Heyndrickxia acidicola: one gene and its partner. The main gene of each other region encodes a partner of the protein of the gene in region 2 in a complex. Links are inferred from orthologs where the notes say so. Each region holds a gene or a part of one and is shown on either strand. Other genes may lie near its edges. The genes, in order: clpC and mecA.

Evidence for each region.
Region 1: the proteins of mecA (region 2) and clpC are in contact, whole or in part, in a solved structure (PDB 3PXG), measured with the Bacillus subtilis proteins. The link is inferred for Heyndrickxia acidicola from one-to-one orthologs.

What each region holds. Positions count from the first base shown.
Region 1 is NZ_KV440953.1:3,491,831-3,495,186, reverse strand. The notes cover bases 259-3,281. They hold clpC (ATP-dependent protease ATP-binding subunit ClpC), read right to left. Parts: upstream 2,980-3,281; coding sequence 538-2,979; downstream 259-537. Other genes in these bases: mcsB (protein-arginine kinase McsB), read right to left, coding at 2,992-3,281. Outside these bases: DNA repair protein RadA, read right to left, coding at 1-142; more of mcsB, read right to left, coding at 3,282-3,356. UniProt on the Bacillus subtilis protein: Competence gene repressor; required for cell growth at high temperature. Negative regulator of comK expression. May interact with MecA to negatively regulate comK.
Region 2 is NZ_KV440953.1:2,228,034-2,231,234, forward strand. The notes cover bases 143-3,010. They hold mecA (adaptor protein MecA), read right to left. Parts: upstream 1,971-3,010; coding sequence 1,314-1,970; downstream 143-1,313. Other genes in these bases: A5N88_RS10435 (competence protein CoiA), read right to left, coding at 143-1,078; spxA (transcriptional regulator SpxA), read right to left, coding at 2,277-2,672. In the rest of the region: more of A5N88_RS10435, read right to left, coding at 1-142. UniProt on the Bacillus subtilis protein: Enables the recognition and targeting of unfolded and aggregated proteins to the ClpC protease or to other proteins involved in proteolysis. Acts negatively in the development of competence by binding ComK and recruiting it to the ClpCP protease.

The DNA of each region.
Region 1 (3,356 bases), 1.3 Mb from region 2 along the record:
AAAAAACCCCTTTAGGCTTGCTTGTAATTTCTACTTCTTCAACCATCTTGTTCCATTCGCCGCAACCTGGACACCGTCCCATCCACTTGGGTGATTCGTACCCGCATGACTGGCAAATGAACTTGGTTGTTTTTTTGGCCATAAAAGACTCCCTTTCTCCCTCTAACAGCTTCCTTCAGCCTTTTTATCTTGGATGTTTTTGTTTAATTTGTTGCGTTCCCCATAGTCAGTCCCTCACAGGCTGTTTTATGTGGGCTTTTTAAGATGACTGCTCGTTTTTCAGCTCAGTTTACAGTAAAGAAAGGAAATAAGAGCTAACTTGTTTGCTTTTGTTTCCTTTTTTTACTGTAAGGAGCTAAAAAACAACAGTTCTCCCTAGCCGATAGGCGCTGGAGCTGAAGCTAGACAAAAACTGATTAGTTTAATCCTTTATTTAATTTAAGATTTTATGCTTAACCTTTAAAAAAGGGGGCACAAGCTTATCACTCATGTACCCCTTTTGTTATACCAAGCAAATCTTAAAATATTCTTAGAATGTTAGGAAACAGTTCCAGATACCGCTGCAGGATTTACTACAAATTCCCCATCTTGCACATCAATTGTCACCTGCTGGCCATCTTTAATATTTCCTTTAAGCAGTTCTTCTGATAACCGGTCTTCTATATGCTTTTGAATTGCCCTGCGCAGCGGCCTTGCTCCGTATTCAGGATCATATCCTTCTTCAGTAAGCTTTACTTTTGCTGCTTCTGTTAATTCAAGATCAATATCTTTTTCTCTTAACCTCTTCACTAATTGATCTGACATAAGCGTAATAATATTGCTTAAATGTTCTTTTTCCAATGCATGGAATACGATCATTTCATCAATACGGTTAAGGAACTCAGGACGGAAAGCTTTTTTAAGCTCCTCAAGCATTTTTCCTTTCATATCCTTATAGTCCTGTTTCCCATCTTGAAGATTGAATCCAACATATTTATTTCGTCTTAAAGCCTCAGCTCCAACATTGGAAGTCATAATCAGCACAGTGTTGCGGAAATCAACAGTACGGCCTTTTGAATCCGTTAATCGTCCATCTTCAAGCACCTGCAGCAAGATATTAAAAACATCCGGGTGAGCTTTTTCAATTTCATCAAGAAGAATAACAGAATATGGTTTGCGGCGGACTTTTTCCGTTAATTGGCCGCCTTCTTCAAAACCTACATAACCAGGAGGTGAACCCACTAGCCGTGAAGTAGAGTGCTTCTCCATATACTCAGACATGTCGATACGAATCATAGCATCTTCATCACCAAACATGGCTTCAGCTAGTGCTCTTGCTAATTCCGTTTTACCAACACCTGTAGGACCAAGGAAGATAAATGAACCAATTGGACGTTTAGGATCCTTTAAGCCTGCTCTTGCGCGGCGCACAGCCTTAGAAATTGCATTAACAGCTTCTTCCTGGCCAATGACACGGGCATGCAGTATTTTTTCCAAATTAAGAAGCTTTTCAGTCTCTGTTTGAGCTAATCTTGAAACGGGAATTCCAGTCCAGGTTGAAACTACACTTGCAATATCCTCTACAGTGACAGCACTGTTTTCCTGCCCTTGTTTTTCTTTCCAAGATTTCTTCGTTTCTTCCAGCTGCTCACGAAGCTTTTGCTCTGCGTCCCGCAAAGAAGCCGCTTTTTCAAATTCCTGGCTCTGTACAGAGGCATCTTTTTCTTTGCGTATCTCGTCTAATCTCACTTCCAGCTCTTTTAAATTAGGCGGTGTTGTATAAGAACGGAGGCGGACCTTCGAACCTGCTTCATCAATAAGGTCAATCGCCTTATCCGGTAAGAAGCGGTCAGAAATATAACGATCAGATAATTTAACCGCTGCATCAATTGCATCATCTGAAATAGAGACACGGTGGTGGGCTTCATAACGATCGCGCAAACCTTTTAAGATTTGAATGGATTCATCAATAGAAGGTTCATCCACTTGTATAGGCTGGAAGCGCCTTTCTAAAGCCGCATCTTTTTCAATATATTTACGATACTCATCCAATGTGGTCGCACCAATGCACTGAAGTTCACCGCGCGCTAGAGATGGCTTCAATATATTGGATGCATCAATTGCACCCTCTGCTCCGCCGGCACCGATCAGCGTATGAAGTTCATCAATAAACAAGATGATATTGCCTGCCTGGCGTATTTCATCCATCACCTTTTTCAGGCGGTCCTCAAATTCCCCACGGTATTTCGTACCAGCCACAACCGTACCCATGTCAAGAGTCATAACCCGTTTATCCCTCAGGGTTTCAGGTACTTCGTTATTTACGATTTGCTGGGCCAGCCCTTCCGCAATGGCTGTCTTACCTACCCCGGGCTCTCCAATTAAAACCGGGTTATTTTTAGTTCTTCGGCTTAAAACCTCTATAACCCTTTGAATCTCCTTGCTTCTCCCTATCACAGGATCTAACGTATCCTCGCGGGCAATTGCAGTTAAATCTCTTGCCAGACTATCGAGTGTAGGTGTGCTTGCATTTGATGCATTGCTGCCCTGTACTCCTCCTGCTTCATTGCTGCCCAACAATTGAAGAACCTGTTGTCTCGCTTTATTTAAGCTGACTCCAAGGTTATTAAGAACTCTCGCAGCTACACCTTCTCCTTCACGAATTAGTCCCAGAAGGATATGTTCTGTGCCTACATATGAATGACCCAGCTTGCGTGCCTCATCCATTGAAAGTTCAATGACTTTTTTAGCCCTAGGAGTATAGTGAATATTCTGGCCGGAGTCCTGCCCTTTGCCTATTAGGTTTTCAACTTCAGATTGAATTTTATCCGGGCTTAATCCAAGGCCAAACAGTGCTTTGGCAGCTATTCCTTCACCTTCTCGTACTAAGCCAAGTAAAATATGTTCTGTTCCAATATTGTTATGTCTTAAACGAATTGCTTCCTCTTGGGATAAAGCAAGTACTTTTTGTGCCCTTTCAGTAAAACGACCAAACATCATAAAGGTTTCCTCCTAACCATTCATTTTCTCTAATTTTAATCTTTCTCTTATGAGTGTAGCCCTTCTGATGTCCCGCTCATACGGACGGAGCGGACCTCCAGCATACTGCTGTAAAAAACCTGGCTGTGTTATAATCATTAATTCATTTAAAATACTTTTAGATACATTTTTAATATATCCTGTATCTATACCCAAACGGACATCTGATAAACATCTTGCTGCTTCTTTGGATTCAATGATCCTGCTGTTAGTAAGGACACCATATGATCGGTAAACCCTATCTTCTAATTGTATGTTTGATGATTTTATCAATGCTTCCCTGGCATGTCTTTCCTGAGATATTATTTGGTGTACAACACTTACTAAGTCTGTAACAA
Region 2 (3,201 bases):
CTAATAAATCTAGATACTGCCTGATCATTTCCGTTATATGATTTCTGGAAATAAAGGGGAGTTCTCTTAAAATGAGATGCTTACTGGATACTCGGCGGTGAAAGAGATTAAGAATAAACGCTAATGAAAAGGTTTTTCCGGCTGGAATTTTAATCAAAGCATCTATCCAAAGATAAAACTGCCATTCAATAGGATGGGATTTGCATACTCCCATTCTCTCTACAGGCATCCCAATTACAGGATTAAGAAGCAAAGGATGGAGTCCATTTTTATATACTTCGAATAAAAAGGGGTCTTTTCCTGAACTTGCATAATAGATTTTCGTTTGAAGCCAATTGGATTTTTCTTTGAACCATTGAGGCAAGTCAAATACTTCATATTGCACATGATTGGTGAGATTTAATAGAAAAGGCATAGAGGGTAAGACCGTTTCAAGGGGTTGGCAGGCCAGATACGCAAAGACCTTTGTTGCGGTCAAGGGGTGAATGTGAATTAGTTGATACATACGCTTGTTAAATGGGTGGTAACTCAAAAGGCAGAAACCTGAATTCATTTGAAAGAAAGCAAATGACATTTGAAAATCTGTAATGCGGTACAATCGTTCCCTTTCTGAAAGAATTCTTTGATACGGAAATCCCCCAAGAATCCACATAGGCGTCATTCCTTGTGAATAATACCCCCTCGATCTTTCTTGCAATTGAGAGATAGGAATGACAGAACATTGGTATTCAATTGCAAATGAACGGCCATTTTTAGAAACCAGAATATCTGCTCGTTGCCGAATTTCAGGTACATAGTGTTCCAACTCAGCCACCCATCCCTTTTTTCTAAACCATAGAAATAAATCCTGCTTACCCTTTAAATGCATGGGGCTCTCTGCCTCAGTTGAACCTGGACAATGGGAATGCCGTGTATGAGCAAAATGGGGAATTTTTTGAGTACCAATTTTTAAATGGAGAGAATTTTGACATTGGGGACAATAAAATTTTCCTTTCTCTTTTAATTTCAATAGCTCTGCTGGATTCTTTATAAAAACCAAGTTTACTGCAATACCTTTTTCCGTTAGTGCAATAAGCATATATCACCTTCCTTTCCTACTCTAATTCTATCTTGCCTTTCTATATTCCTGCTTAGAGAAGCGTGAGCGCATTGCAAAACGGGTGTACGAATTTCGCAGACTTCTGCTTAGATAAAGGAAAGAATCGCTGGCCGATAGGCGTTGAAGCTACACAGAGACAACTTTGCTTTAAGAATTTATTCATCTTATCCTGCCAAAAAAAACATTACCGGCACAAAAACCGGTAATGTTTCATTTAAAAGAATTCTCTCAGCTTAGAAAATACATTCTGATCAATAATTAATTTTCCGTACTCCTGTAGCCGATGAACGGTATACGAAGATTCTTCACCGTATTCAAGAAGTATACTTAAAGCATTATCAATGTCTTCTTCTTCTTCGAAAATATCATCAGGAAATTCCACATATAAATAGTACGTGTTATTATATGAAAAAAGTTTTGTCTCTAAACTATCAAGACTGGTACGCTTGGATAAGGAGATTACGTCTTCAAAATCCCTAAACGACATGGTGAATTCTAAAGTGCCATCTCCTTCCGCATTCACTTGATCCTGAAAATGCTCATCCAGGAATTCCTCTATGCGCTCGTTAATTGGCAGATCCTTAAATTTGTCCTCTGGTATAGGAAGTTCAAATCGTTGTCCATCCTTGGAAATTTGTGCTTTGGTTACTAATACTTCCAGTCCTTTATCCAGTGCCTGCACTTGAATCCATAAAGGACCTTCGGGAACAAACTCTTCTTCATGATGAATTTCATCCATCATTTCCCAGAACAGTTCTTCGCTCCTCTCGCGATCATACCATATTTCTTCACGATTAAACCCTCTTTTTTCTATATCAACATACGATATATAAAACTTCACTGTATTTTCATTAATACGTTCGATATCCATACATCAACTCTCCCTTCTGCTTAAAGTGGTTGAAGGGACATTTCCCTTACAAAAGGCAATGAGTATGTTTCTGAAAATAAAGCTTTCAGGTATAATACCTTGTACCTTCATTTTATGATAAAAATTAAATAATTGGAAATATAAAAACTCAATTTTTAAAAAATCCATTAATACCCAGATAATAAAAGGGTATTTAAATTATTTTACCCAAGAAAACCTGATAATTCAAGAATTCTTTACCCTTTAATGAAGAAATAAAACGCCCCCAGTAACATGAAGGCGTTTTGTTTATATTATGAAATAAAATTAATTGACAAGCTTTTGAGCTTCCCTTAATTGGTACGTTCTCACTCTTCTTGGCAGGAAGCGGCGGATTTCATCTTCGTTATAACCAACCTGCAGGCGTTTTTCATCCAGAATAATGGGACGGCGAAGCAAACCAGGATTCTGTTGAATAAGCGTATAAAGTTCCTGTAAAGGAAGCGTATCAACATCTACATTTAATTTTTGGAATGTTTTAGAACGAGTTGAAATAATTTCATCCGTTCCGTCCTCTGTCATCCTTAAAATTTCCTTGATTTCTTCTAAACCAAGAGGTTCAGAAAAAATATTACGCTCTGTATATTCAATATTGTTTTCTTCAAGCCAAGTTCGTGCTTTTCTGCATGATGTACAACTAGGTGAAGTGTATAATGTTACCATTTAGTCATTCACACTCCTAATGTATTTTTTATATTGTCCCAATCTACAGGATATGGTCCCTTAGATTAAAATTAATGTAAATAAACAATATCTATTATGTATTATACAACATTTGTCTAGCAAATCATATATTTTTTCAAAAAAATGATTCATCCGTTGTACAAACATATTCCTTCTTACTTAGTACATTTTCTTAATACCACATATAAAGCCCTTTAAACCTTTTTTAAAAAAGATTAAAATGTTAGTTCTTATGGGTCAAAAAAATTTGGAATGCTTGAAAAAGAAATCTATTCTGTAAATTAATTTTTCAGCTTTCATTTTTCCCCGGGAAATACTGTAAAGAAACCAGCTTTTCCACTAAAACCTCGTTGTGGAAAGCCAAATAACAATAAGCCAAAACGGTTGTATATCTTGATAAGCTAAGCTCCTCCCAAGCTTCCACATTCCTCTTGATGTTTGGGAAATTCTTAGCCAACTAACTTGGTCCGCTTTTCCTAAGGAATTCAGCGTAAAAATTCATCACTGT